Regions from separate parts of the Streptomyces sp. NPDC014889 genome, predicted to be linked through region 3. Evidence: riboswitches for the same ligand, from Rfam matches in the RefSeq annotation. Region 3 holds a riboswitch; each other region holds the start of a gene.
The links. Region 3 has a riboswitch for cyclic di-AMP ahead of ACF09J_RS29695 (C40 family peptidase). Riboswitches for the same ligand answer to the same signal wherever they lie in the genome.

Region 1 (9,903 bases), on a different contig from region 3:
GGGTGCTCGGGGCCGAGCGTGCCGGACGCCTCCGCGACGGTGCGTTCGGCCAGGGTCGCCGCCTCCTCGATCCGGCCCTCCTTCACGGCCTCGTTGACCCGCGCCAGGGGTTCGGCGAGCAGGACGACGCCCGCTTCACCGGCCGCGGTCCTGGGATCCTCCCCGAGCACCGCCTCGGCCACGGCGTCGAACCCGCGGGCGGGGGTGGGGGTGGGCTTGGGGTCGGGCTCGGGCCCGGGCTCGTCCAGGTCGGGTTCGGCCGGGTGGGGGCCGCGTTCGGACAGGTGGGGTTCAGCCCGGTCGGGTCCGGGGTCCGGATGCCGGCGGTGGGGCGCGGCTGCGCCGGGGGCAGGGGCCTGGTCGCCGGGCGCCGGGACCCCGTCGGCGGGGGCAAGGACCCCGTCGGCGGGCGCGTCCGGTTCCGGGCGCGCCTTCGCGTCGGCCGGGCTCGCGTCCATCACCGGTGGTGGGCCGAACACCCCCGTGGGGGCGACGGCCGTACCGAAGGGCGTGTCACCCGCCGGTTCCGGCACGGTCCGCAGCACGAACGTGGGTGCGGCCTCACCGGCCGGCGCCGGCGGCTGGGGAACCGGCGGCGGCGGGAAAGCGGGCGCGCTCTCGCCGGGCGGCGCGGCCGGCGGGTCCGGCGGTGCCGTGTGCAGGGGTTCCGCCGCGAACGCGCTGGCGCCGTCGGGGTGGACCTGGAGGGGGACGACGTAGCCGATGCGCTCGTCGGTGACCGTGGCGAGGACGGCGTGGCCGCAGGCGAGGGCGATGCGGTGGAGGTGGTTCAGGACGGTCTGCTGGATCTCCTCGCCGGCAGCCGGGTGGACCGGTACGCCGCCGACCGAGGCCCCGGCGCCGTCCACCGGCACATGGACGGCGACCGGCGTCGCCACGGGAGCCGCCGGCCGCACGGCGTGCTCGTGTTCCCGCTTCTTCCCGCGGCTCAGTCGAGACATCGGTTCCCTCACTCGGATGAGTGCCATCCGGTCGTCAACGTACATTCGAGTCTCTCCGCCCGCCTGCCCTCCCCGCGTCACCACGACGTCACAGACTCGCACCAGGAACCGCACTCCTGTGACCCGGGTAACGTTCCGCGGGCGACGATCGTCGGAACGCGACACGGAAGAGGGACGGGCATGCGGCCAGGCGTGCGACAGGGGCCGGAGATCTGGATTCGCGGACCGGTGACCGACGCCCCCGCCGAGCCCGGCGGACGGGAGGGCGGTCCCGAGCGGCCCGCCGGCCGTCCCGTCACGCCCCGCCGGTTCTCCTGGCTGGCCACCCACGGCGGCGCGGGCACGACCACGCTCGCGGCGGTCTACGGCGGCCACGACTGCGGACGCGCCTGGCCGGAGCCGGGTGCTCCCCGGTCGGTGCTGCTGGTGGCCAGGACCCACGCGGCCGGGCTGGACGCCGTGGTACGGGCCCTGGAGATCTTCCGCAGGGGCGAGGCACCCGCCGGACTCGACCTGGACGCCGTGGTGCTCGTCGCGGACGCGCCGGGACGGCTGCCGAGGCGGCTCGCCCAGCGCGTGCAGCCGATCGAGTCCGTGATCGACGTCTACCGCGTCCCGTGGGTGGAGGCCTGGCGGCTGGGCGACCTGAGCGGAGCGCCGCCGCGCGAGACCGAGCCGCTGGCCCGTCTCACCGGGGCGGGAGGCGCACGGCCGGGGACCGCGGGGGCCGCGCCTACGCCGTGATGTCCTTCGCCGTGAACCGTGCCCAGGCCGCCGAGCCGAACACCGCCGCGTACAGGGCCTGCAACTCCAGGTTCTTCACCAGGCCGTCCCAGTAGACCGGCTCGCGCATGAGGTCGGCGAACGACAGCCAGTAGTGCGGGAAGAGGTACGGCTGGATCGCGTGCAGCTGCGGTATCTGGTCGAGGATCTGAACGGTGATCAGCAGACCTACGGTCGTGGCCATCGCCGCGATCCCGCTGCTGGTCAGCGTCGAGACGAACAGGCCGAGGGCGGCGAGCCCGATCAGAGACGCGGCGACGACGAGGGCGATCAGCAGGGCCCGGACCAGTCCGTCGGCGAAGCTGATCCGCGTGCCGGAGATGGTCGTCGGATCGCCGAGCGGGAACAGCAGCGCGCCCACGAGGAGCGCCGAGACGGCGACCACCAGGGTGGCGACCAGGCAGAAGGCCATGGTCGTGGCGTACTTGACGAGCAGCAGGCGGGTACGGCCGGCGGGGGCGACCAGCAGATAGCGCAGGGTGCCGGCGTTCGCCTCCCCGGCGACGGCGTCGCCCGCGACCACGCCCACGGCCATCGGCAGGAAGAACGGCAGGGTGGCGGCCAGCGCGGTGAAGACCAGGAACAGTCCGTTGTTGGTCACCTGCGCGATGAACGCCGGTCCCTCGCCGCCTCCGCCGCCTCCACCGCCGACGGTCGAACCGCCCCTCGTCTCGATCCTGACGGCCACCCCCACCAGCACCGGCACTCCGGCCAGCACGCCCAGCAGCGCGAGGGTGCGCCAGCGCCGGAAGGTGGTCACCAGCTCGCTGCGCAGCAGCCCGAAGGTCCACAGCGGGCCCGGGGCGCGGACGGCCGGGTCCGCGGCCCGCCCCGGTGAGACCTCAGCCCGCGACATCGAAGCCCTCCCCCGTGAGTGCCACGAACGCGTCCTCCAGCGAGGCCCGTTCGACCCCGAAGCCGCGTACGCGCACGCCTGCCTCCACCAGCGCGGCGTTCACGTCGGCGAGGTCGCGCTCCGGCGGTTCACCGGTCACCCGGTCCTCGCCCACGGCGACGTCGCCGACGCCCTGTTCCTTCAGCACCCGGGCCGCCTCCCCCGTGTCGGGCGTGGTCACCACCAGCCGGCCGCGCGCACCGGCGGCCAGCTCCGCCACGGCTCCCTGGGTGATCAGCCGTCCCTGCGCCATGACGGCCGCGTGGGTGCACACCTGCTCGATCTCGTCCAGCAGATGGGAGGAGAGGAAGACGGTCGTGCCGTCCGAGGCCAACTCCCGGACCAGGGAGCGGATCTCGCGCATGCCCTGCGGGTCGAGGCCGTTGGTCGGCTCGTCCAGGACGAGCAGTCTGCGCGGCTGGAGCAGCGCGGCGGCCAGCCCCAGGCGCTGTTTCATGCCCAGGGAGTAGGCCTTGGCCCTCTTGCCCGCCGCGGCCGTCAGGCCCACCCGGTCCAGGGCGGCCGCGACCCGGGCGCGCCGGGTGCGGGGGTCGGCGGTCGGGTCGGCGGCGTCGTAACGCACCAGGTTGTCCCGGCCGGAGAGGAAGCCGTACAGGGCCGGGCCCTCGATGAGGGCGCCGACCTGCGGGAGCACGGTGGGCGAGGACCGGGGCATGGGGTGCCCCAGTACCCGCGCCGTGCCGGAGGTGGGCTCGATGAGCCCCATCAGCATGCGGATGGTGGTGGTCTTGCCGGAGCCGTTGGGGCCGAGGAAGCCGAAGACGCTGCCCGCCGGGACGGTCAGATCGAGACCGTCGACGGCGAGCTGTCCGCCGCGGTAGCGCTTGGTGAGCCCGCGGGTGTGGATGACGCCGTCATCCGCTTCGTCCATCGGCTCCCCCGATCCCTCGTGTCCGGCGCGTGCTCACTTCGCGGCGTCGGCCGCCTTCACCAGCGTGTCCTTGGTGACGGCACCGACGTACACCTTGCCGTTGTCGGTGATCAGCGCGTTGACCAGGCGGGTGGAGAAGACCGTGCCCTTGCCGAACGTGCCGCTGACCTGGTCGCCGAGCGAGTCGAGGAACCCGCCCAGCTCGCCCTTGCCGGCGGACGACGGGATGCCGCCCTTGGTGCCGGTGTCGATCACGGCGATGGAGTTCCAGCCCTTGCCGAGGATCTCCGGGCCCTTCTCCGCCAGGCCCTTCTCCTGCGCGCCGGGCTCGTGGAACTGCCGGCCCGGGCCGGCCTTCCGCTCGGCGCCCTTTCCGGCGTCCTTCCCAGCGTCCTTCTCCTCGGTGACCTTCGCGCCCTTGGGCGGCGTGAAGTCGAAGGTCGAGGCGGCGGGCCTGGCGAAGTCGATCCGGGTGAAGCCCGCGTCCACCACGGCGGCGCCGCCGCTCGCCGGGGTGAGCGTGAACTTCAGCGGCAGTCCGGTCTTGGCGTCGACCGCGATGCTGATCGCGCCGACCGTGGTGCCGGAGGCGTGCTTCGGCTCGATGACCAGCTTGTAGGCGTCGCGGCCGGCGACCTGCGCGGTGCCGTCGACCTTCACCGAGGTGGTGTCGTCGACCGACTTCAGGGCCTCGTCGGCGAAGTCCTTGGGCGTGGCGGGGACCTCGTCCCGGTGCTTCTTGCCGCTGTCGGCGGCCGTGCCGTGGAAGACCTCGTTCGACTTGCTGTCGTAGCCCCAGACGTCCTTGCCGTTGTGGATGAGGCTGTACTCGGCGGCGCTCTCGATCAGGGAGACCTTCTGCCGGTCCTCGCCGTCGGCGGCGACGCGCAGGGTGTGCGTACCGGATGCCAGCTCGGGCAGCTTTGACGCCGGGTCGGCCGACGAACCGTCACCGCCCCCGAGTGCGCCGGACGCGAGGCCGCTCTCCAGGCCGCCGAGGTTCGGCAGACCGAGATCGGTGCTGATCTTGACCGTGCCGGACAGCTGCTCGACGTCCGACTTGGCGATTTTCTCTATGAGTTGCTGTGCGGTGATCTTCGGCAGGTCGGGGTCGCCGGACGCGGCGAGTGCCGGGACGAGCCCGATGGTCGCCGCGGCCACCCCCACCACCGTGACCGGGACGACGTAGCGCGCGGCCTTGCGGCGCCCCGCGCGCAGGTCGTCGGCTTCGGATCCGTTCGGTGCCATGTGTGCCCTACCTCCGTCATCGGCGGCGGCTGTCCTGCTGCACTGGGGTCTCACCCTCAGCCGCCATTCTCACCCAGATCGGTGAGGAGTGGTGTGGTCCGTGGTCTCCATCTGACCAAATCGGCCGGGCAAAAGCGTCAGACCCCGGAGCCAACTCCGTGTACGCCTGCGGTATGACACACAAAGGGCGACGCCTCCCCACCCCGTAGGGGTAGGCCTGGAGAGCGCCGCTCGGAAGGGGCCGCCGGCGGGGCGTCCGGGCAGGTCGGGGAACCGGGCGTCAGCCGGCCCGGTGCACCACCGCGTCGCACATCTGCAGCAGCGCGGCCTTCGCCTCGCACTCCCGCAGCGGCGCCAGCGCGGCCCGCGCCTCCTTGGCGTAGCGCACGGTGTCCCGTCGGGCCTGCTCCAGGGCCGGATGCTCCCGCAGCGCGCCCAGCGCCTCCGCGAGCCGCGCGTCGTCGGTCAGGTCGGAGTCCAGCAGCTCGCACAGGGCGATGTCTTCGGGCAGCCCCAGCCGGGCGGCGCGCTCGCGCAGCCGCAGCACCGGCAGCGTGGCGATGCCCTCGCGCAGGTCGGTGCCGGGGGTCTTGCCCGACTCGCGCGAGTCGGAGGCGATGTCCAGGACGTCGTCCGCGAGCTGGAAGGCGACGCCCAGCCGCTCGCCGTACTGCGTCAGCACGTCCACGACGGTCTCGTCGGCGCCGGACATCATCGCGCCGAACCGGCACGACACCGCCACCAGCGATCCGGTCTTGCCGCCCAGCACGTCCAGGTAGTGGTCGACCGGGTCCCGGCCGTCCTGCGGGCCCGCCGTCTCCAGGATCTGACCGGTGACCAGCCGTTCGAACGCCACGGCCTGCACCCGCACGGCCTCCGGGCCGAGGTCGGCGAGGATCTGCGAGGCGCGGGCGAACAGGAAGTCGCCGGTCAGGACCGCGACCGAGTTGCCCCAGCGGGTGTTGGCGCTGGCCACCCCGCGGCGCACGGCGGCCTCGTCCATCACGTCGTCGTGGTACAGCGTGGCCAGATGGGTCAGCTCCACCACCACGGCCGACGGCACGATCCCCGGCGCGTACGGGTCACCGAACTGGGACGCGAGCATCACGAGCAGCGGCCGGAACCGCTTCCCGCCCGCCTTGACGAGGTGCTGCGCGGCCCCCGTGATGAACGGGACCTCGCTCTTGGTGGCTTCGAGCAGCCCTTCCTCGACAGCCGCCAATCCGGCCTGGACATCGGCTTCGAGAGCCTGGTCCCGCACGCTCAGCCCGAATGGCCCGACGACGGTCACGAGGGGTCTCCTGTCTGCTGGTGTCTGCTGGGGATTACACGGTTTGTCGATACGTCGCTGCCCTCACTCAAGTCAGCGTATCCGGTCACGTTTCGATCACCGATATCGCCCACCTATACGGGTCAGGCCACATCACCCGACGTGACCACCGTCACGCGTCGGCCACATGGCCCATCCACGCTCACACTCGAAGTCCGATTCGCCCCTATTGGGGTTTCAATTCTCTTTAGTGGTAATTGCCCTTCGGGCACCCAAACCGTGAGTTGGGTCACTTCACCTCCTCTCCGCACCACCCCTCTCATCCCTTCACATTCCCTTTACGCCCAACGGAGTTGAGCGTTGGCGGACGCAAAGGATCAAGCACCACATACACCCCAGACCAAGGTCAAATAGGACGATGTGTGATTCCGCCACTTGTTCGGGACATGTGCTCTCGCATACGTTCCCGGCCATCGGGCGGACGCCGAATCCTGCCGCCGCCCGTCATCCCAACGACCGAATGAACCACGGCAGGAGCGGGGGACCCAGGTAAGCCGCCGGACCGGGCTCGTACGTCCTACGTCGTACGCCGCACCGGAACGGCTCGGGGTGAAGCCGCGCCCAACAGGGCGCGGCCGGGCACCTCCCCGCCCGAACCCGACAGCTCACCTCGCAGGCGACGGAGAGGAATTCCCCCATGCCTGCAAACGGTCAGCGCCGCTCTTCCCGCACCGCCCGCCTCGTCCGCACCCTCGCCGTCACCGGCACGGGCGCAGCCGTCCTCGCCGTGCCGCTGCTCGGCGCGACGAGCGCGTCCGCGGCGACCCCCGCCACCGTCCGGACGGCCGCGAGCTTCGGCTACCCGAACAACCTCGACGGCTGGATCCGCGCCTCCCTGGCGGTCATGGCGCAGAAGGGCATCCCGGGCTCCTACAACGGGATCCACCGCAACATCATCCGCGAGTCCTCCGGCAACCCGCGTGCCATCAACCTCTGGGACTCCAACGCCAAGAAGGGCATACCGTCCAAGGGCCTGCTCCAGGTCATCGACCCGACCTTCCGGGCCTACCACGTGAACGGGACGTCCTGGAACATCTACGACCCGGTCGCCAACATCACGGCCGCCTGCAACTACGCGGCCAAGCGGTACGGCTCCATCGACAACGTCAACGGCGCCTACTGACCGGACCACGGCCGGCTCCACACCGGCTGGTGCCCCGGCACCAGTGCCGCGGCACTAGACAAACAGTCGTTCGAGGACGACGGCGATGCCGTCGTCCTCGTTCGACGTCGTGACCTCGTCGGCCACCGCCTTGAGTTCGGGGTGGGCGTTGGCCATGGCGATCCCCCGGGCGGCCCACTGGAACATCGGGATGTCGTTGGGCATGTCGCCGAAGGCGAGGGCGCTCTCGCGGCCCAGTCCCAGGTGTTCGGCGGCCAGCGCCAGTCCGGTCGCCTTGGTGATGCCGCACGGCTGGAGCTCCACGGTCCCGGGGCCCGACATGGTGACCGTGGCGAGGGGCCCCACCACACCGCGGGCCGCCGCCGCCAGTTCGTCGTCGGACAGCTCCGGGTGACGCAGCAGCACCTTGCTGATGGGCGCGCGCCACAGCTCGTCGCGCCGCTCGACCCGTACGGCGGGAAGCGCCGCGTGCGGCATGCGGTACCCCGGCTCGATGAGCGTGAGCCCCTCGACCCCGTCCTGGTCGACCGCGGCGTACACCTCCCCCACCTCGGCCTCGATCTTGCCGAGCGCGGTCTCCGCCAGCTCGCGGTCCAGGGTGACCGACCACAGCAGACGGTCGCTGCCGGCGTCGTAGAGCTGTGCGCCCTGACCGCACACCGCGAGGCCCGTGGTGTGGAGGACGCCGAGCAGCTCCCGCACCCTCGGCGCCGGCCGTCCGGTCACCACGAGGTGCCGGGCGCCGGCGGCCGCCGTCCTCGCGAGCGCGGCGAGGGACCGTTCGGACACGGTGTCGTCGCCGCGCAGCAGCGTCCCGTCCAGGTCGGTGGCGATGAGGGTGTATGCGAGGGCGGCCATGATCAGAGAATACGGATGCCCCGGCCCACCGACTCGACCGGAGCCGGACGACCGCGCTTCAGGCCGCCTTTCCTCAACTGCCCTTCGGGTGAGGGACCTTCGCGCCGTGCGCGAGGCGGTACTCGACCGTGCGCCGCCGCGGTGGGCGGCCGCGGGGCGGTTCGGGCGGCGGGACGGCAGCCCGCCCGGTCGTGCTCCGCCTCAACCGGTCGTGCCGCCACGGCGGTTGGTCCGCCACAGCTGATAGAGGTGCCGCGCGCCCGGCCGCACGAAACGGGCGAGCATCGTGAGGAACGGCAGCGGATCGTCACCCGCCAGCCAGGCCAGTTCCGTGCCGCTCGCCCTCGCCGGCGCGTGCGGTGTGGTGTAGCCGCTGCGGCGGTAGGCGAGAAGGGCGGGCAGGTCGATGTTCTCCACGACGTAGCGGTGGCCGGTGCGCTGCTCGCCCTCCGGGACGGGGCGCCCGGTCAGGTCGAGGTGCATGGCACGCACGACGTCCACGCCCGACTCGCTCTCGAAGAGCCGGAACTGCGCGCCCATGCGCGGATTGAAGTCGAGGAGCTTGTACCGCCCGTCCCGCCGGTCGAAACGCAGGTCGAGGTCGACGATGCCGGTGAAGCCGATCTGCTTGATGAACCGGGCGGCGAGGTCGGCGAGTTCCGGGTTGTCGACGACGTACGCGTTCGCCGTCATGCCCGCGTGCGGCGGCCAGGAACGGACCTTGACGCCGGTGAACATCGCGAGCGGGGTGGAACTCCGGTCGAAGTAGGCGTGCACGATCCAGTCCTCGGCCTCCTCCCTCGGCAGGTACTCCTGGAGGATCACTCCGGGCTGCTCGCCCCAGTCGCGGGCCAGGGCCAGCAGGCCCTCGCGGCTGTTGATCCTCGTGGTGCCGTTCACCGCGGGGCTGCTGCGCCGCACGAACGCCTCGCGATTCTTGGCCACCACCGGGAAACGGGTCCTCTCGGCGAACGCCACGATGTCGTCGTACGTCTGCGGGAAGGCGGCCTCGGGACTCGGGATGCCGTGCTCCACGCACAGTTCGTGCAGGCCCTGCTTGCTGGCCAGGCGGCGCGGCAGGCCGGGGGCGACGGGCGGGAAGAGGAAGGGGCCCCTGAGCTCCTCCTGGTGCTCCGCGATCAGGACCGCGGCCTCCTCGTCGGTGGGCACCAGGACGGCGGGCCGGCCGATGCGGCGTCCGATCCGCAGCAGCCCCTCCACCAGACGGTCCGCACCCTCCGTGCCCCTGGTCGGCCACACGAACGCGCGTTTGAGATAACGGGAGGAGGCCGCCGGCGTGTAGGCGTCCTCGGTGATCGCGTACATGGGCACGCCCAGACGGCCCAGACTGCGGATCGCTCCCACCCCGCCATGGTGCAGCGGGTAGTCGCCGAACTTCACGATCAGGCCCGGCACCTCGCGGTCGGCCCGGAAAGGCACACTGACGGCATTCCTGGCCACGGGTCCCCCCACGTGTCCCCCATTGAGCGGACCCACCCCGTCCGCGTCCCCAGAGGACGCTAAGCCGGAATTGCCCCCTCCCACAAGACCAATTCGGACATTGCAAACTCTTTAGGCACTGCCCAAGACATGCGATGCCCCCGTAACGTGTGGCCCGACCACATGGCATTTCGGAAAGGAAGGCAGCACCCCATGCCCCCCTTCGAGGTCCCCGAGGGCGACCCCTTCGGTCCGCACAACCTTCCCTACGGCGTCTTCTCCCGCGCCGGGTCGCCGGAGAGGACCGTGGGCGTCCGGCTCGGCGACCACGTGCTCGACGCGGGGGCGGCGGCGCGGGCGCTCGGTTCGCCG
Region 2 (9,903 bases), on a different contig from region 3:
CACGACCAGCGGCTTCACCGCCGCCGTACGCCGGGCCAGGCGGGTGAACTTGCGCGGGTTGCCGATGGACTCCAGGTACATCAGGGCGACGTCGGTGTCGGGGTCGTCGTACCAGAACTGCATGACGTCGTTGCCCGAGACGTCCGCCCTGTTGCCGGCCGACACGAAGGTCGACACGCCCGTGACCCCGGTGACACCGCCGCCGCGCCGGTGCAGCCGGGACAGCAGCGCGATGCCGATGGCCCCGGACTGGGCGAAGAGACCGATACGGCCGGGCCGGGGCAGCTCGGGGGCGAGGGAGGCGTTGAGCCGGACGTCCGGCGAGGTGTTGATGATCCCGAAGGTGTTGGGCCCGATGATCCGCATGCCGTACGAGCGCGCCTGCCGGACGAGCGCGCGCTGCCGCTCGCGTCCCTCGGGGCCGCTCTCCGCGTAGCCCGCGGAGATCACGACGAGTCCCTGCACCCCGTGCTCGCCGCACTCGGCGACGGCGTCCGGGACGTGCTCGGCCGGTACGGCGACGACGGCCAGGTCCACGGGCCCGTCGATGTCCCGCACCGAGCGGTGGGCGGGCACCCCGTCGATCTCCCGGCAGTCCTCGCCGAAGGCCCGGTTCACGGCGTGGAGCCGGCCCGTGAACCCGGCGTCGCGGATGTTGTCGAGGATGCCGCGGCCGACGCCGCCGCGCGTGCGGCCCACCCCGATGACGGCGACCGAGCCCGGCACGAGCAGCCGCCGTACCGACCGCGCCTCGGCCCGCTGCTCCCGTGCCTGCTGCACGGCCAGCGAGCGGTCGGTCGGCTCGATGCCGAACTCCAGGTGCACGACGCCGTCCTCGAAGCTGCGCTTCTGGGTGTACCCGGCGTCCGTGAACACCTTGATCATCTTGGTGTTGGCCGGCAGCACCTCGGCGGTGAAGCGGCGGATGCCGCGCTCGCGGGCGACGGCCGCGATGTGTTCGAGGAGCGCGGAGGCGACGCCGCGGCCCTGGTGGGCGTCCTGCACCAGGAAGGCGACCTCGGCCTCGTCGGAGGGCGCCGAGGCCGGCATGCCGTCCGCGCCGATGCGGTCGTAGCGCACGGTGGCGATGAACTCGCCGCCGACGGTGGCCGCGAGTCCCACCCGGTCCACGAAGTCGTGGTGCGTGAAGCGGTGGACGTCCTTCGCGGACAGCCGCGGGTAGGGCGCGAAGAAGCGGTAATACTTGGACTCGTCCGACACCTGTTCGTAGAAGCTGACCAGACGGCCGGCGTCATCGGCGGTGATGGGGCGGATCCGTGCGGTACCTCCGTCACGCAGCACCACGTCGGCCTCCCAGTGGGCGGGGTACTCGTGCCGGTCCGGCGAGGTCTGCATGGGCCCCAGCGTACGGCTCGCGTCCGACAGCGGCGCGAGGCAGTCTGTGGAGGACACACGTCGGACCGAGGCCGCGGTCCGACGCCGTCCGGGGCGGCGCACACCCCCGCTCCGGACTTGTTCCACGTGTGGAAAACTGGTCTAGACAACCCTGATCACCTGAAGGGCAGCAACACATGGCTGAGCGCCGCGTCAACGTCGGCTGGGCCGAGGGTCTCCACGCCCGCCCCGCCTCCATCTTCGTCCGGGCCGCCACGGCCGCAGGCATCCCGGTGACGATCGCCAAGGCCGACGGGACGCCCGTCAACGCGGCCTCCATGCTGGCCGTGCTCGGCCTCGGCGCCGAGGGCGGCGAGGAGGTCGTCCTGGCCTCCGACGCCGACGGCGCGGACGCCGCGCTCGACCGGCTGGCCAAGCTGGTCGCCGAGGGGCTCGAGGAGCTGCCCGAGACGGTCTGACCAGCAGGAACGGTCCTGCGCCGAAGCCGTGCCGCCCGGACGGGCCGGCACGGCTTCGGCGTGCCCGGCGGGGGGCCTCCGGAAGCCCGCGGGGAAACCGGAAGCCCCGGCTCGGGAGCCGGGGCTTCGGGGATGCCGGACGGTACGCCCGGCGGCGGGTCAGACGTTGAGGCCGTGCTTGCGCAGGTAGGCCACGGGGTCGACGTCGGAGCCGTAGTCCGGGGTCGTACGGGCCTCGAAGTGCAGGTGCGGTCCGGTGACGTTGCCGGTCGCGCCGGACAGGCCGATCTGCCGGCCCGGGGTGACGTGCTGGCCCACCGAGACCTGGACGGACGACAGATGCGCGTACTGGGTGTACATGCCGTCGGCCATCCTGATCACGATCTGGTTCCCGTACGCCCCGCCCCAGCCGGCGTCGACGACGGTGCCGCTGCCGACCGCGTGGACGCTGGTGCCGCTCGCGGCGTGGAAGTCGACGCCGGTGTGGGCGCCGGACGACCACAGGTAGCCGCCGGTCAGGTAGCCGGTCGAGATGTACGAGTTGAAGATCGGCGTCACGAAGGCGTTGAGGCGCTTGCGCTCGGCCGCGCGGGCGGCGCGCGCCTTGGCCTCGCGCTCCTTCGCCGCCTGCTCGGCGGCCTTCTCGCGCGCGGCCTTCTCGGCCTCCTTGCGCGCGGCGGCACGGTGCTGGGCGACGGACTGGGCGTCGATCTTCTCGGCGACGCTGTCGCCGATGGTGACGACCGGGGTGAGGCCGGTGTCCTCGAGGGCGGGGGCCTCCGCCGCGAGGGCCGGGGCGGCGAGGGTGCCGATGACACCGGTGGTGGCCAGGGCCGCGACGCCCGCCGCGCGGGCGGTGGTGCGGTGCATCCGGCTCGGCCGTCGGTGCTTCCCGGCGGCGCGGGTGAACGCCATGGAGACGTGGGTCCTTTCCTTCCCTGTCGCCTACCGGGTTAGCTGACGGGTTCGGAGCAGGAAGGTCTCCTACGGCCCCCTCGCGTGGCGCGCGGGCGTCCGATTCACCCCAGGGACGATGGGTCCCCGGCTCCCCTGGCTCGCGCCGTACGGGGACTCGGCGATGACTGTCCGGTGCCGCGGACGCGGCGCACTGCCCGACGAACAGCCGGACCGACGCTAAACGGGGCCGCTTTCAATTCCCAAACGGATCAGATGTTTTGTAGCGCATACCACAGGGCAGACAGGCGGTCTCCCCCTCAATTCGGACAAGATCAGGACAACACAGGGCCCTGGTGACGCTTCGGTCACCAGGGCCCCGCGTTCGTGTGTGCCGCTACTCGGCCTCGACGACCGTGACCCGGCCGACGCCCAGGGCCTCGACGGGCTCCTTGATCTGCGCCGCGTCGCCGACGAGGACCGTCACCAGACGGTCCACCGGGAAGGCGTTGACGACGGCCGCGGTGGCCTCCACCGTGCCGGTGGCGGCGAGCTGCTGATAGAGCGTCGCCTGGTAGTCGTCCGGCAGGTGCTGCTCGACCTGGTCGGCCAGCGTGCCCGCGACGGCGGCGGCCGTCTCGTACTTCAGCGGCGCCACGCCGACGAGGTTCTGCACGGCGACGTCGCGCTCGGGGTCGGTGAGACCCTCCGCGGCGAGCTTGCGCAGCACCGTGAACAGGTCGTCCAGGGCCGGGCCGGTGTTCGGGGTGTCGACCGAGCCGCTGATGGCGAGCATCGCGGCGCCCGAGCCGTCGGGGGCCGAGCGCATCACCTGGCCGAACGCCCGCACCCCGTAGGTGTAGCCCTTCTCCTCGCGCAGGACGCGGTCCAGGCGGGAGGTGAGGGTGCCGCCGAGGCAGTAGGTGCCGAGCACCTGGGCGGGCCACACGCGGGCGTGCCGGTCGGAACCGATCCGGCCGATGAGCAACTGAGTCTGGACGGCGCCGGGCCGGTCCACGATGACCACACGGCCGGTGTCGTCGGCGGTCACCGGCGGCACGGGCCGCGGCTTGGCGGGCGCGCCGGTCCAGGCGCCCAGGGTCCGGCCCAGCAGCTCGTCGAGGTCGACGCCGGTGAGGTCGCCGACGACCACGGCGGTGGCCGTGGCCGGGCGCACGTGCCGGTCGTAGAAGGCACGGACGGCCGCCGAGTCGATGGCGCCGACCGTCTCCTCGGTGCCCTGGCGCGGACGCGACATGCGCGCGTCCGCCGGGAAGAGCTCCTTGGACAGCTCCTTGGCGGCGCGGCGGGCCGGGTTGGCCAGCTCGTGCGGGATCTCGTCGAGCCGGTTGCGCACCAGCCGCTCCACCTCGGAGTCGGCGAACGCGGGCGCCCTGAGGGCGTCGGACAGCAGGCCGAGCCCCTTGGCCAGTCGGGAGGCGGGGACCTCCAGGCTCAGCCGTACGCCGGGGTGGTCGGCGTGCGCGTCGAGGGTGGCGCCCGCGCGCTCCAGCTCGGCGGCGAACTCCTCGGCGGAGTGCTTGTCGGTGCCCTCGGAGAAGGCCCGCGCCATGATCGTGGCGACGCCGTCCAGGCCGGCCGGCTCCGCCTCCAGGGGCGCGTCCAGCAGCACCTCGACGGCGACGACCTGCTGGCCGGGGCGGTGGCAGCGCAGCACCGTCAGGCCGTTGTCCAGCGTCCCGCGCTCGGGGGCGGGGAACGCCCACGGCCTGGCCGCGCCTGCCTGCGGCTGCGGGTGGAACTCCATCGTGGCGAGCTCGGTCACTTCGCCGCCTCCTCGGTCTCGTCGGTGGCCGCGGCGTCCGCGTCCTGGGCGTCGTCCTGCGCGTCGGCGGCGGTCGGCTCGTAGACGAGCACCGCGCGGTTGTCGGGACGCAGGCGGGACTTGGCGACCTCCTGCACCTCCTCGGGCGTCACCTCCAGGACACGTCCGACGGCGGTCAGGGCGAGCTGCGGGTCGCCGAACAGGACGGCGTAGCGGCACAGTTCGTCGGCGCGGCCGGCGACCGTGCCGAGGCGGTCCAGCCACTCGCGCTCCAGCTGGGCCTGGGCGCGCTCCATCTCCTCGGCGGTCGGGCCCTGTTCCGCGAACCGGGCCAGCTCCTCGTCGATGGCCGACTCGATGACGGGCACCTCGACGTCGCCGGAGGTCTTCACGTCCAGCCAGCCCAGGGAGGGCGCACCGGCCAGCCGCAGCAGGCCGAAACCGGCCGCGACGGCCGTACGGTCGCGGCGCACCAGCCGGTTGTAGAGCCGCGAGGACTCGCCGCCGCCGAGGATGGTGAGCGCCAGGTCGGCCGCGTCGCACGCGCGCGTGCCGTCGTGCGGGAGCCGGTAGGCGGCCATCAGGGCGCGCGCCGGGACCTCCTCCTCGACGACCTCGCGCAGCTGCTCTCCGATGACCTCGGGCAGGGCGCCGTCGCGGGGCTCGGGCTTGCCGTCGTGGGACGCGATGGAGCCGAAGTACTTCTCGACCCAGGCGAGCGTCTGCTCCGGGTCGATGTCGCCGACGACGGACAGGACGGCGTTGTTCGGCGCGTAGTACGTGCGGAAGAACGCGCGCGCGTCCTCCAGGGTGGCCGCGTCCAGGTCCGCCATGGACCCGATCGGCGTGTGGTGGTACGGGTGGCCCTCCGGGTAGGCGAGGGCGGTCAGCCGCTCGAACGCGGTGCCGTAGGGGACGTTGTCGTAGCGCTGGCGGCGCTCGTTCTTGACGACGTCCCGCTGGTTCTCCATGGACTCGTCGTCCAGCGCCGCGAGCAGCGAGCCCATGCGGTCGGCCTCCAGCCAGAGGGCGAGCTCCAGCTGATGGGCGGGCATGGTCTCGAAGTAGTTGGTGCGCTCGAAGCTGGTGGTGCCGTTGAGCGAGCCGCCCGCGCCCTGCACCAGTTCGAAGTGGCCGTTGCCCTTGACCTGGGCGGAGCCCTGGAACATCAGGTGCTCGAAAAGGTGAGCCAGGCCGGTGCGTCCCTTGACCTCGTGGCGCGAGCCGACGTCGTACCAGAGGCACACCGCCGCGACCGGGGTCAGGTGGTCCTCGGAGAGCACCACGCGCAGGCCGTTGGCCAGGCGGTGCTCGGTCGCTGTCAGGCCGCCGGAGCCTGCCTCGGCTGCGGCCGTGTGACCCTTGGGCATGTACGTCCCTTCGATCGCGTTGGCGGTCTGCGAACCGCCCTTTTCCTGCCGGTCCTGCCACTGTATGCAAGCGTGACGACCCGTGGCGAAGTTCCCACGGTCCGTACGCCGAGAGCGAGACGGAAGGCGACGCGCGGCGGCACCGCGGAACGGGGCGTCCCCGCAGTTCGCAGCGGCATCACAGGCGCCACTGCCACCAGGGGCCACGGGACGGCCGGAGGGTCCCGGGCCGGGGCGGGAGGGCGGAACGTGCCCTGTGGGGACGGGGCGTGGTCCGGGTTGTCAGTCGCGCGGTCCACAATGGTCGGCGTCAGATCCCGTCCACGCTTCAGCAAGGAGCCGGCAGCGATGGCCCGCCGCAGCACGAAGACCCCGCCGCCCGACGACTCGTACGAGGAGAGGATCCTCGACATCGACGTCGTCGACGAGATGCAGGGCTCCTTCCTCGAGTACGCGTATTCGGTCATCTACTCCCGGGCGCTGCCGGACGCCCGGGACGGGCTCAAGCCGGTGCACCGCCGCATCGTCTACCAGATGAACGAGATGGGGCTGCGTCCCGACCGCGGCTACGTGAAGTGCGCCCGCGTCGTCGGCGAGGTCATGGGCAAGCTGCACCCGCACGGCGACGCGTCGATCTACGACGCCCTGGTGCGCCTGACCCAGCCCTTCTCGATGCGTGTCCCCTTGGTCGACGGCCACGGCAACTTCGGCTCGCTGGGCAACGACGACCCGCCGGCCGCCATGCGGTACACCGAGTGCCGGATGGCCGAGGCCACCGGCCTGATGACGGAGTCCATCGACGAGGACACCGTCGACTTCGCTCCCAACTACGACGGCCAGGAGCAGGAGCCGGTGGCCCTGCCGGCCGCCTTCCCGAACCTGCTGGTGAACGGCGCGTCCGGCATCGCCGTCGGCATGGCCACGAACATGCCCCCGCACAACCTCAACGAGGTCATCGCGGCCGCCCGCCACCTGATCCGCCACCCGAACGCGGACCTGGACGCCCTGATGCGGCACGTTCCGGGCCCCGACCTGCCCACCGGCGGCCGGATCGTCGGCCTGTCCGGAATCAGGGACGCCTACGAGAGCGGCCGCGGCACCTTCAAGATCCGCGCGACGGTCTCGGTGGAGACCGTGACGGCGCGCCGCAAGGGGCTGGTCGTCACCGAGCTGCCCTTCTCCGTGGGCCCGGAGAAGGTGATCGCCAAGATCAAGGATCTGGTCGGTTCGAAGAAGGTCCAGGGCATCGCCGACGTCAAGGACCTCACCGACCGCGAGCACGGACTGCGCCTGGTCATCGAGATCAAGAACGGCTTCGTGCCGGAGGCCGTCCTGGAGCAGCTCTACAAGCTGACGCCTATGGAGGAGTCCTTCGGCATCAACAACGTCGCCCTGGTCGACGGCCAGCCCCTCACGCTCGGTCTTAAGGAGCTGCTGGAGGTCTACCTCGACCACCGCTTCAACGTCGTACGGCGCCGCAGCGAGTACCGCCGGAGCAAGCGGCGCGACCGGCTGCACCTGGTGGAGGGCCTGCTCACCGCACTGGTGGACATCGACGAGGTCATCCGTCTGATCCGCTCCAGTGAGAACTCCGCGCAGGCCAAGGAGCGCCTGATGCGGCGCTTCTCGCTGAGCGATGTCCAGACCCAGTACATCCTCGACACCCCGCTGCGCCGGCTGACCAAGTACGACCGCATCGAGCTGGAGGCGGAGAAGGACAGGCTCATCGCGGAGATCGAGGAGCTGACCCGGATCCTGGAGTCCGACGCGGAGCTGCGCAAGCTGGTCTCGGCCGAACTGGCCGCGGTCGCCAAGAAGTTCGGCACTCCCCGGCGCACGATGCTGCTGGAGGCGAGCGACTCCCCGGCCGCCGTGGTGCCGTTGCAGGTGGCGGACGACCCGTGCCGCGTCCTGCTGTCCTCGACGGGTCTGATGGCCCGCACGGCGAACGGCGAGCCGTTCGCGCGGGGCGCGGACGGCAAGCGCCAGAAGCACGACGTGATCGTCTCGGCGGTCCCGGCGACCGCCCGGGGCGAGGTGGGCGTGGTGACGTCGGCGGGCCGTCTGCTCCGTGTGAACGTCGTCGACCTGCCCCAGCTTCCGGAGACGACGTCGGCGCCGAACCTCGCCGGCGGGGCGCCGCTGGCGGAGTTCGTCTCCCTGGAGGACGACGAGACCGTGGTCTGCCTGACCACGCTGGACGAGTCGTCGCCGGGCCTGGCGCTCGGCACGGAACAGGGTGTCGTCAAGCGGGTCGTGCCCGACTACCCCTCCAGCAAGGAGGAGTTGGAAGTCATCACGCTCAAGGAGGGTGACCGGATCGTCGGCGCGGTCGAGCTGCGCACCGGTGAGGAGGACCTGGTCTTCATCACGGACGACGCCCAGCTCCTGCGCTACCAGGCCTCCCAGGTCCGCCCGCAGGGCCGCCCGGCCGGCGGCGTGGCCGGCATCAAGCTCACCGAGGGCGCCAAGGTCATCTCGTTCACGGCCGTCGACCCGGCCGCGGACGCGATCGTCCTCACCGTGGCCGGCTCGCGGGGCACGCTGGACGATTCCGTGCAGACGACGGGCAAGGTCACACCGTTCGACCAGTATCCGCGCAAGGGCCGCGCCACCGGCGGCGTGCGCTGCCAGCGGTTCCTGAAGGGCGAGGACTGCCTGGCCTTCGCCTGGGCGGGCCCCACCCCGGCCCTGGCCGCGCAGAAGAACGGCACCCCGGCCTCACTCCCGGAGCTCGACCCGCGCCGCGACGGCTCGGGCGTGTCGTTGCCGAAGACGGTGGCGGTGGCCGCCGGGCCGGCTTAGGCCGGGGGTTCGACCGGGTCCGGGTCCGTGTCCGGGTACGGGTCCATGACCGTGTCCGGGTGCGGCGAGCCCGTGGCGTCGGGGTCTTGTCCGTCGGGATCCCGTACGTAGCGCAGGACGCCCCACATGCCGTGTTCGTCGACGTGTGGGGTGTCCTGCTTGCACGCCTCCAGTTCCTTGCCGAGGGCGTCCGCGTCGATGCCGGAGCCGATGAGCACGAGCTGGGTGAGGCGGGGGTCGCCGTTGGGCCAGGGCTCGGGGTAGAAGCGCAGGAAGCGCCCGACGGCGTGCACGGCGTAGCGGTTGCGCACATCGTGCCGGCCGAAGCCGACGTACCCCTTGATCCGGTAGAGCCCGTCGGGGCGGCTGTCCAGGAACCGCATCAGCCGGCGGGGATCGAGCGGCACGTCGGAGACGAAGGAGAGGCTGTCGTAGCCGGCGTGCAGATGCCCGGCGTGGAGGTCGTGGTCCTCGTCCGCGTCGGACGTGTGCAGGTCGTCGAAGGAGAGCTGCCCGACCCGCTGCTCGCTCGGCCGGCAGTCGAAGAGGAACTCGGGGTCCACCCTGCCGTACGAGGCCGGGACGACGGCGGCCCCGTCGACCAGGGACCGGACGAGTGCGATCACCTTCTCGCCGCCGGCGGCCCGGTCGGTCTTGTTGACGACGACCAGGTCGGCGAGCGCCAGATGCCGGTCGATCTCGGGGTGCCTCGCCCGGGTGTCGCCGAACTCGGCGGCGTCCACGACCTCGACGAGCCCGCCGTAGACGACCCGGGGGTTCTCGCTCGCCAGGACCATGCGGACCAGTTCCTGGGGTTCGGCGAGCCCGCTGGCCTCGATGACGACGACGTCGACACCGGCGGCCGGGCTCGTCAACCGGTCCAGGTACACGTCGAGTTCACCGGCGTCGACCGCGCAGCACAGGCACCCGTTACCGAGGGAGATGGTGGAGTCGCCGAGGGCTCCCGCGACCGCCATGGCGTCGATCTCGACGGCCCCGAAGTCGTTGACGATCGCGCCGATGCGGCTGCCTCCGCTGCGGTGCAGCAGATGGTTGAGGAGGGTGGTCTTGCCCGAGCCGAGAAAACCGGCGAGCACCACGACCGGGATCTGCGCCGCGCTGCGGCTCTGACTCGGGTACCGGCTCGGCTGACTCACCGCGCGACCTCTCTCATGCCGACGCGTGCACCGGCTCGGGGCCCTGCGCACGTACGAGGATGGAATGCCGACCAAGG
Region 3 (9,903 bases):
CACCGTGGGAGCCCGCGTCCTTCTCGGTGATCAGACGGGAGTCCTTGAACCGCTTGTGCAGCTCGACGGCGCCCGCGTACGGCGTGGCGGCGTCCCGCGTGGACTGCACGATCAGCACCGACGGCAGACCCTTGCCGGTCTTGACGTCCACCGGGTTCTGCTGCTTGACGGGCCAGGTGGCGCACGGCAGGTTCATCCACGCGTTGGCCCAGGTCATGAACGGGGCCGTCTTGTGGAGCCGCGTGTTGTCCCGGTCCCACGTCTGCCAGTTGGTGGGCCACTTGGCGTCGGTGCACTCCACGGCCGTGTAGACGGCGTTGCCGTTCTCCGAGGAGATGTTGCCCGCGATGTCGGACAGGTCCGGGGCGGCGGCGTCGACCAGCGCCTGGGTGTCACCGGCGACGTACTTGCTGAACACCCTCGCCACCGGCGCCCACGACGAGTCGTAGTACGGCGCGCTCTGGAAGAAGGAGATCAGCTCGTTCGGGCCGACGACCCCGCCGATGGGGCTCTTCTTGGCGGTGGCGCGCAGCTTCAGCCACTGCTCCTGGACGGCGTCGCGGGTGGCGCCCAGGTGGTAGGTGGCGTCGTTCGCGGCGACCCAGTCCTGCCAGTCCTTCCAGCGGCCCTCGAAGGCGACGTCCTGGTTCAGGTTGGCCTGGTACCAGATGTTCTCGCGGGCCGGGTTGACGACGCTGTCGACGACCATCCGGCGCACGTGGCCCGGGAACATCGTGCCGTAGACGGCGCCGAGGTAGGTGCCGTAGGAGACGCCGAGGAAGTTGAGCTTCTGCTCGCCGAGCGCGGCGCGGATGACGTCCAGGTCGCGCACGGTGTTCGGGGTGGTCATCTGCTGGAGCATGGCGCGGCCGGTGCGCTGGAGGCAGCCCTGCGCGTACTCGCGGGCCAGCTTGCGCTGGATGCTCTTGTCGCCCTCGGAGCCGGGCACCGGGTCCAGCTTGGACCCCTCGGCGAACTTCTGCGGGTCGGCGCAGGAGATGGCCGCCGAGTGGCCGACACCGCGCGGGTCGAAGCCGACGAAGTCGTAGGCCTTCGCCACGTTGGCCCAGATGGCGTTCTTTCCGGTGACCCGGGTCGGGAAGCGCAGGCCCGAACCGCCGGGGCCGCCCGGGTTGTAGACGAGGGCGCCCTGGCGCTCCTCCTTGGTGCCGGTGTTGCCGGCGCGGTCGACGGCCAGCTTGATCTGCTTGCCGTAGGGGTCGGCGTAGTCGAGCGGCACCGAGACGTAACCGCACTGGATGGGCTTGGCCAGCCCCCAGTCGGCGGGGCAGTCCTGCCAGTCGATGCCGGCCTTCGCGGCCCGCTCCGCGGCGATCGCCGCGCCGCGGGTCTCGCGGTCCTGGCCCTGGCCGTTGTTCGCACCGGCCGCGGGCGTCGCCACCGCGCCGGCTATCAGGGTCGCCGTGACCAGCGCACCGGCCGAACCGAGCGCCAGCACCCGGTTCCTGGGTCTCATGTCCCTCAAGGGGGGACCTCCCCGTACGTCGTTGCGAATTGGGTACGGGGATCCTTGCTGCTGTGAGGTCCCTGAGAACAGGGGGCGTTGACCTTCTTTGCCAATCCGATAAGCGGCGCGACGTGTCCCGCTGAGCGGAACCCCGAGCGGCTCGACGGGAACCGGAAGGCCGGCGACGGCACGCACGGAAGGGACGGGGAGTCGGCGGGCGGCCCCCACGAAAGGGGTCAAAAACCCAGCAAGCGGGCCAACCTGAGAGGCCTGAAGGCCAGCAGGCGGGCCACGCGGCCGAGGCTGCGCGGGCCGGCCTGGAGCGGTGGTCGGCGCCGGAGACGCCAGAAGCCGCCGCATATGGGCCGGTTGGCCGGAACGCCCAAAATCACACGGCAATGCCCACTTCACCGGACGCGGGACGATCCACCGGACCCCGCACCACACCCGGACAGCGCCGATCGGCCGCCGCCCGGAGACGACCGGGCACCCGGGCCGTCAGGGGCACCCGCCGGGCCCGGGTCGGCGGGGAACCGGAACCCCGGCGGCCGGATGGCGGTGCGGGGCCGGAAGCCCCAGCGGCGGTCCGCGCGGCAGGCGCGGGCCGGCCCGAAGCGGCAGCCGGCGCCGGAGACGCCAGAAGCCGCCACATATGGGCCGGTTGGCCGGTACATCCCGAATCGCACGGCAATGCCCACCTCGCCGGACGCGGGACGATCCACCGGACCCACCCCGCACCCTGGCAGAGCCGATCGGCCGCTGTCCGGAGGCCGCCGGGCGCCCGGCCCCCGTGGGTGCCGGACGGTGAGTCGCGCGCCGTGCGCTTCACCCAGCCGCCAAACTGCGGAAGTTGACGTCGTCCACACCGGGGGCGCGGCGGGCGCGGGAGGCGGCGCGCCGGGACAAGCGACACGGAATGTCCCCGAATGACCGACCCCCTTTCGGTGTAGGTTCAGGTCCCTTTTCGGGACCGCCACAGTTGCGCAGCCCGCCTCCCCGAATGGCGGCACGAGGCGTTCCGGTGCTGGTCCGGGGGTCGTCGGGTGAGGGGGCATCCGTTCGATCGTGAGGGTGTCCACCCGAACGGGCGCGTGGTGAGTAACAACACAAACACTCGCTTCCGTTGGGATTTTCGGACATCCGTGGGTGAAGATCCCTGTCTGACGACAAGCCCCCGCCACAACGGCGGGGCGGTCCGGGCGGACGCCGAGTCCTGCCGCCGCCCGGATGACCGGTCGACAGGAGTGGATCGGCAGGAGTGGAGGACCCAAGCACGACGGGTCGCCGGAACGGTCGCACCATGACCGGACCGAGCAGCCCTTGGGGTGAAGCCGCGGCAACGCGGCCGGGCAACTTCGCCAGCCCGAATCCGACAGGTCATCCTTCACAGGCGGCTGACGAAGGGTTGCGCATGACTGCGCTCAATCGCGTCCCGTCGCTGATGGCCCGGGCCGGCACGGCCTCGGCCCTGACCCTGGCCGCCGTGGGCGGCTCGATCGTCGTGCCGGGTGTGGCCTCCGAGGCCTCGGCCGTCACGATGGCGTCCAAGGCGCTGCAGATCGCCGCGTCCAAGAAGGGGTCGCCCTACCAGTGGGGCGCCACGGGGCCGCGGAGGTTCGACTGCTCCGGGCTCACGCTGTACTCGTTCAAGAGGGCGGGCAAGAAACTGCCCCGCACGGCCGCGCAGCAGTACAACAACAGCCGGCACATCTCCGCGAGCAGCCGCCGGGCCGGGGACCTGGTGTTCTTCCACTCGGGCTCGTACGTGTACCACGTCGGCATCTACGCCGGCTCGGGCAAGATCTGGCACGCCCCGAAGACCGGGGACGTGGTGAAGCTCCAGAAGATCTGGACGAAGAGCGTCTGGTACGGCCGGGTCCGCTGACCCGGCCGCGGTGCGGGGCGGTGGCGGCGCTGCGACGCCGTCACCCCACGTTCCTACGGTTCCTGGCCCGCGGCCGTCACGGGCCGGGCAGGAGCCGTCCACGGAAGTTCGATGCAGACCGTCTTGCCGCCCTCCCGGGTCGGCCGCACGGTCAGTCTGCCGCCGCACTCCGCGGTGAGCCACCGGATGATCACCATGCCCCGGCCGTTGTCCTGCTGGACGGCGGCCGGCAGCCGTTTGGGGAACCGGGGGTGGCTGTCGGTGACCCCGATGCACAGCCGTTCGTCACGCACGAGGACGAGGTCCACCGTGAAGGTGGGTGACTGCCCGAAAGTGTGCTGTACGGCGTTGGTGGCGAGTTCGGAGACGATGAGCCGCACCGTCTCGGCGGTGTCCGTGGCCGGCGGCAGGCCCCACTCCGCGAGCGTGCCCGCCACATAGGCACGGGCCGCGCAGACCGAGGCGGGATCGCTCGGCAGAGTGACGGATGCTTCCAGATGGTCTGCCATGGCGACGTCGTCCCTTTCCCACGGGACCGGAGTCCGACACTGAGCGGATGGTTCGAGTACGGTCCCGCACTGGTGCTTCGCCGTCAGACTGCCACCAGTCCTGCCGTCTCGGTGGCGATCCACCAAGATATGCATATATCTGTCGCTCGATGCGGTGAACTCTGCGACGGAAGACCGTATGTGAAGCGGGTCGCGTGGAGCGTTCAGACGGAGCGAGGGAGTAGCCCATGCAGCACGGTCCCGCGGTGCGCCGCAGGAAACTGGGCGCCGAACTGCGCGCGCTGCGCACCGGCGCGGGTCTCACCAGCGGTGAGGCGGCCGGCCTGGTCGGCTGGCACCAGTCGAAGGTCAGCCGGATCGAAACCGGCACCAGTGGGGTGAAACCGGCCGATGTGCGCTCCCTCCTGGACGCGTACGCGGTCCACGACTCCCAGCTGCGCGAGTTGCTCCTGGTCCTCGCGGGACTGGACGACGGCGACGGCCGGCACCACTGGTGGCACGCCTACCGCGGGGTACTGCCGCCGACCTACCGGGACTTCATCAGCCTGGAGTCGCAGGCGAGCGGGATGCGCACCCTGGAGACCTCGGTCGTCCCCGGACTGCTGCAGACGCCCGAGTACGCCCGCGCGGTCACCCGGGCCGCCGTGGACGGGCTCGACGAGGACCGGCTGGACGCGCTGGTGGAGGTGCGGCTGGCCCGCCAGGACGTGCTCCGCGCGCAGCCGCCGCTGGAGCTGGACGCGGTGCTCGACGAGGCGGTGCTGCGCCGCGAGGTGGGCGGCCCGGAGATCATGCGGCGGCAGCTGGAGCGGCTGACGGAGGCGGCCCGGCTGCCGCAGGTACGGCTCCAGGTGCTGCCGTTCGCCGCCGGCGCGCACATCGGCATCACCGGTCCTTTCGTAATCTTCTCATTTTCGAACACTTCTGATCTGAACGTGGTGGTTCTCGACCACCTGACGAGTAGCCTCCATCTCGAGCGGAAAGAAGACCTAGAGGCCTACACGGAGGCCTTCGACACCCTGCGGATCCACGCCCTCTCGCCCGAGGACTCGTTGGACTTCATCGCCGGGATACGCCAGGACCCTGACGGCGCTCCACCACGTACCGCCTAAGGAGGCACCATGTCCGCTCTGCCTCGGCACGTATCTTCCAGCACCGATCTGCACGGCGTGCGCTGGCTGCGGAGCAGCTACAGCACGGGAGCCAACAACTGCGTCGAGACGGCCCGGCCCGCCACGGGACCGTGGTCCGGGCTGCTCGCCGTGCGCGACTCCAAGGCCCCGGCCGCGCCGGCCCTGCTCTTCTCCCCCGCGAGCTGGGCCCGTTTCACGGCTGCGGCGCACCGCGTCTGACGCACCATCCGGTCATATCCGCCCCCGGTGACGTCCGGCCGTGTCACGCCGACTCATGGCCGTGCCTCACCGATCACCCGTACAGCGCGTTCGATCTGCGCCCCGGAGAGGTCCGCGCGGGCGGTCAGCCTCAGCCGTGAGATGCCGTCGGGCACGGAAGGAGGACGGAAACAGCCCACGGCGAGGCCGGCCGCCCGGCAGTCGGCCGCCCACCGCACGGCCCGCTCCGGGGACGGCGCGCGCACCGAGACCACCGCGGCGTCCGGACGTACCGCTTCCAGACCCGCGGCGGTCAGGCGTGCGTGGAGTTCGGCCGCCACCGCTCGCGCGCGTGCCGCCCGCTCCGGCTCGCGGCGCAGCAGCCGCAGCGCCGCCAGGGCCGCGCCCGCGGCCGCGGGGGCGAGGCCGGTGTCGAAGATGAACGTCCGGGCCGCGTTGACCAGGTGGTCGATCACCCGCGCGGGTCCGAGGACGACTCCGCCCTGGCTGCCGAGCGACTTCGAGAGCGTGGCCGTGACGACCACGTCGCCGGCGCCCGCCAGTCCCGCTGCGTGCGCGGCGCCGCGGCCGCCGGCGCCCAGGACGCCCAGCCCGTGGGCGTCGTCGACGAGGAGGCCCGCGCCGCGCTCCCGGCAGACCGCGGCGAACTCCGCCAGCGGGGCCGCGTCGCCGTCGACCGAGAACACCGTGTCCGACACGAGCACGGCCGGGCCCTCGTGCGTGCCGAGCGCCTTGCGCACCGCGTCCGGGTCGGCGTGCGCGACGACCTGTGTCGTGCCCCGGGCCAGCCGGCAGCCGTCGATGAGGGAGGCGTGGTTGCCCGCGTCGGAGACGACGAGCGATCCGTGCGGCGCGAGCGCGGTGACCGCGGCCAGGTTCGCGGCGTATCCGGAGGAGAAGACCAGCGCCGCCTCGAAGCCGCAGAAACCGGACAGTTCGCGTTCCAGTTCGGCGTGCAGTTCGGTGGTTCCGGTGACCAGCCGGGAGCCGGTCGAGCCGCCGCCCCAGGTGCGCGCGGCGGCCGCCGCCCCCTCGGTCACCTCCGGATGACGGGCGAGCCCCAGGTAGTCGTTGCCCGCGAGGTCGAGCAGCGGCGAGTCGGCGGGGCGGGGCCGCAGGGTCCGCACGAGCCCGGCCCGGCGGCGTGCGTCCGCCCGCTCCTCGATCCAGCCGAACGCCATGGGTCCTCCGGGGCATTTGTAGGCAGTCCACAGACCCTAACGGCAGCGCTTGCCGCCCATGATGTGGCAATACCCACATGTCGATCGGTCCGTCATTGTGCGAGGTCTCCTTGGCCGCGGACCGGGCCGTAGGAAAGGATCAGCTCTTATGGACCTGCTGAACACGCTGGTGGACAAGGGACTTCGGCGCGAGTCGCCGACCCGCGAGGAAGCTCTGGCCGTGCTGGCCACCTCGGACGACGACCTGCTGGATGTGGTGGCCGCGGCCGGGAAGGTGCGCCGCCACTGGTTCGGCCGGCGGGTGAAACTCAACTATCTCGTCAACCTCAAGTCCGGTCTGTGCCCCGAGGACTGCTCCTACTGCTCTCAGCGGCTCGGTTCGAAGGCCGGCATCCTCAAGTACACCTGGCTCAAGCCCGACCAGGCCTCCGAGGCCGCCGCGGCCGGGCTGGCGGGCGGCGCCAAACGGGTCTGCCTGGTGGCCAGCGGGCGCGGCCCGACCGACCGTGACGTGGACCGGGTCTCCGACACCATCAAGGCGATCAAGGAGCAGAACGAGGGCGTCGAGGTGTGCGCCTGCCTCGGTCTGCTCTCCGACGGCCAGGCCGAACGGCTGCGCGAGGCCGGGGCCGACGCCTACAACCACAACCTCAACACGTCCGAGGCGACGTACGGCGACATCACCACCACCCACACCTACGCCGACCGGGTGGACACCGTGCACAAGGCGCACGCGGCCGGGCTGTCCGCCTGCTCCGGGCTCATCGCCGGGATGGGCGAGAGCGACGAGGACCTGGTGGACGTGGTCTTCTCGCTGCGCGAGCTGGACCCGGATTCGGTTCCGGTGAACTTCCTGATCCCGTTCGAGGGCACACCGCTCGCCAAGGAGTGGAACCTCACCCCGCAGCGCTGCCTGCGGATCCTGGCGATGGTCCGGTTCGTCTGCCCGGACGTGGAGGTGCGGATCGCGGGCGGCCGGGAGGTGCACCTGCGCACCATGCAGCCCCTCGCGCTGCACCTGGCCAACTCGATCTTCCTCGGCGACTACCTGACCAGCGAGGGACAGGCGGGCAGGGCCGACCTGGAGATGATCGCGGACGCCGGTTTCGAGGTGGAGGGCGCCGACCAGGTGACGCTGCCCGAGCACCGGGTGGCGGCCGGGGGCGGGTGCGGATCGCACGACGGCGCCGGGTGCGGGTCCCAGGAAGATTCGGGATGCGGGTCCCACGAGGGATCGGGTTGCGGGTCGCACGAGGGGCAGGGGTGCGGGTCGCACCGGGGTGGCGGGGTCTGCGGTTCCGCCGCGGCACCGGCCGAAGCACCGGAAACGGCACCGGCCGCGGCCGGCAACGGGCCGCGGCCGGACCTGGTCGCCGTGCGCCGCCGGGGCGCCGGAACGGACCTCGCGCCCAATGCCTGAACCGCGCAACACGCCCGGCCCGAGCGTGCCCGAACTGCTGGAGCTCGACCGGCGGCACGTGTGGCACCCGTACGGACCCATGCCCGGCCGCCAGGAACCGCTCGTCGTGGAGTCGGCGAGCGGGGTGCGGCTGAGGCTCGCGGACGGCTCGGGCGAACTGGTCGACGGCATGTCGTCGTGGTGGGCGGCGATCCACGGCTACAACCACCCGGTGCTGAACGAGGCCGCCCGGGAGCAGCTGGACCGGATGAGCCACGTGATGTTCGGCGGGCTCACGCACGAGCCCGCCGTCCGGCTGGCGAAGCTCCTTGTCGACATGTCACCAGAAGGACTCGAGCATGTGTTCCTCGCCGACTCCGGTTCGGTGTCGGTCGAGGTCGCGGTCAAGATGTGCCTGCAGTACTGGCGTTCGCTCGGCCGCCCGGACAAGCGGAGGCTGCTCACCTGGCGGGGCGGCTACCACGGGGACACCTGGCAGCCGATGTCCGTGTGCGACCCCGAGGGCGGGATGCACGATCTGTGGACCGGTGTGCTGCCGCGTCAGGTCTTCGCGGACGCGCCGCCGGCCGAGTACGAGGAGGCGTACGCCGGCCATCTGCGGGAGACGGTCGAGCGGCACGCAGGTGAACTGGCCGCCGTGATCGTCGAACCGGTGGTGCAGGGCGCGGGCGGGATGCGCTTCCACTCCCCCGCCTATCTGCAGGTGCTGCGCGAGATCTGCGACGCGCACGACGTGCTCCTGGTGTTCGACGAGATCGCGACCGGATTCGGGCGCACCGGCGCCCTGTTCGCGGCGGAGCACGCCGCCGTGACGCCGGACGTGATGTGCGTGGGCAAGGCGCTGACCGGCGGCTATCTGACGATGGCGGCGACGCTGTGCACCGCGCGGGTGGCCGAGGGCATCTCGCGCGGGGAGGTGCCGGTGCTCGCGCACGGCCCGACGTTCATGGCGAACCCGCTGGCGGCGGCCGTGGCCTGCGCGTCGATCGAACTGCTGCTCGGCCAGGACTGGCGTGCGGAGGTCAAGCGGATCGAGGCGGGGCTGCGGGACGGACTGGCTCCGGCGGCGGAGCTGCCGGGTGTGCGGGACGTGCGCGTCATGGGCGCCATCGGAGTGGTCCAGCTCGACCACGCGGTGGACATGGCGGCGGCCACTCGGGCGGCCGTGCGCGAGGGCGTGTGGCTGCGGCCGTTCCGGGACCTGGTGTACACGATGCCGCCGTACGTCACCGGTGACGTGGACGTGGCACGGATCGCGCGCGCGGTGTGCGCGGCGGCGCGGGAGGGTTGAGATGCCGGTCCTGGTGATCACGGGCACGGGCACGGAGGTCGGCAAGACGGTCGCGACGGCCGCCGTCGCCGCGGCGGCCGTGGCGGTCGGGCGGTCGGTGGCCGTGCTGAAGCCCGCGCAGACCGGCGTGGGGCCGGACGAGCGCGGGGACGCCGACGAGGTCGCCCGGCTGGCCGGTGATGTGACGGCGTATGAACTCGCCCGTTATCCGGAGCCGTTGGCGCCCGCGACGGCGGCCCTGCGGGCCGGGCTGGCGCCGGTGCGCCCGCACGAGGTGGCCGAGGCCGCGGCCAAGCTGGCCACCGAGCACGACCTGGTGCTGGTGGAAGGGGCGGGCGGGCTCCTCGTCCGCTTCGACGCGGAGGGCGGCACCCTGGCGGACGCGGCGCGGCTGCTGGGCGCTCCGGTGCTGGTCGTGGCCACGGCGGGCCTGGGGACGCTGAACACCACGGAGCTGACGGCCCGTGAACTGCGTACCCGCGGCCTGGACCTCCTCGGCGTGGTGATCGGCAGTTGGCCCACCGAGCCCGACCTCGCCTGCCGCTGCAACGTCACCGACCTCCCCGAAGCGGCCGGCGCCCCCCTGCTCGGCGCCCTACCCGAGGCCGCCGCCGCCCTGCCGCCGGCCGCCTTCCGCTCGCTGGCCCCGACCTGGCTGGCCCCCCGGCTCGACGGCACGTGGGACGCGGTGGGCTTCACCGCCCGTGAGGCACCCGAGCAGTTCACCCCGGGCACCTGACGGAGACGCCCGGCCGGGCCCGCCGGGCAGCGCGGGGCCCGGTATGGATGGGTGTGCG

Region 1: it holds a riboswitch for cyclic di-AMP, as region 3 does, so the genes downstream of both, ACF09J_RS21390 (transglycosylase SLT domain-containing protein) here and ACF09J_RS29695 (C40 family peptidase) in region 3, are expected to answer to the same signal.
Region 2: it holds a riboswitch for cyclic di-AMP, as region 3 does, so the genes downstream of both, ACF09J_RS33980 (M23 family metallopeptidase) here and ACF09J_RS29695 (C40 family peptidase) in region 3, are expected to answer to the same signal.

The regions. Positions count from the first base shown of each region.
Region 1 is NZ_JBIBWH010000010.1:134,335-144,237, reverse strand. Features, by position in the region: gene ACF09J_RS21420 (tetratricopeptide repeat protein) at 1-962, opposite strand, end outside; gene ACF09J_RS21415 (DUF6668 family protein) at 1,143-1,706, shown strand; gene ACF09J_RS21410 (ABC transporter permease) at 1,696-2,601, opposite strand; gene ACF09J_RS21405 (ABC transporter ATP-binding protein) at 2,588-3,532, opposite strand; gene ACF09J_RS21400 (outer membrane lipoprotein carrier protein LolA) at 3,566-4,780, opposite strand; gene ACF09J_RS21395 (polyprenyl synthetase family protein) at 5,061-6,071, opposite strand; cyclic di-AMP (ydaO/yuaA leader) riboswitch at 6,555-6,742, shown strand; gene ACF09J_RS21390 (transglycosylase SLT domain-containing protein) at 6,748-7,233, shown strand; gene ACF09J_RS21385 (HAD family hydrolase) at 7,288-8,091, opposite strand; gene ACF09J_RS21380 (ATP-grasp domain-containing protein) at 8,293-9,531, opposite strand; gene fahA (fumarylacetoacetase) at 9,745-9,903, shown strand, end outside.
Region 2 is NZ_JBIBWH010000025.1:36,229-46,131, reverse strand. Features, by position in the region: gene ACF09J_RS33990 (GNAT family N-acetyltransferase) at 1-1,356, opposite strand, end outside; gene ACF09J_RS33985 (HPr family phosphocarrier protein) at 1,533-1,814, shown strand; gene ACF09J_RS33980 (M23 family metallopeptidase) at 1,974-2,729, opposite strand; cyclic di-AMP (ydaO/yuaA leader) riboswitch at 2,742-2,902, opposite strand; gene ACF09J_RS33975 (M16 family metallopeptidase) at 3,106-4,494, opposite strand; gene ACF09J_RS33970 (M16 family metallopeptidase) at 4,491-5,864, opposite strand; gene ACF09J_RS33965 (DNA topoisomerase (ATP-hydrolyzing) subunit A) at 6,213-8,669, shown strand; gene ACF09J_RS33960 (CobW family GTP-binding protein) at 8,666-9,826, opposite strand.
Region 3 is NZ_JBIBWH010000017.1:69,823-79,725, forward strand. Features, by position in the region: gene ACF09J_RS29690 (alpha/beta hydrolase) at 1-1,477, opposite strand, end outside; cyclic di-AMP (ydaO/yuaA leader) riboswitch at 2,663-2,876, shown strand; gene ACF09J_RS29695 (C40 family peptidase) at 2,880-3,353, shown strand; gene ACF09J_RS29700 (ATP-binding protein) at 3,407-3,862, opposite strand; gene ACF09J_RS29705 (helix-turn-helix domain-containing protein) at 4,090-4,974, shown strand; gene ACF09J_RS29710 (DUF397 domain-containing protein) at 4,984-5,214, shown strand; gene ACF09J_RS29715 (8-amino-7-oxononanoate synthase) at 5,268-6,395, opposite strand; gene bioB (biotin synthase BioB) at 6,544-7,815, shown strand; gene ACF09J_RS29725 (adenosylmethionine--8-amino-7-oxononanoate transaminase) at 7,808-9,106, shown strand; gene bioD (dethiobiotin synthase) at 9,108-9,845, shown strand.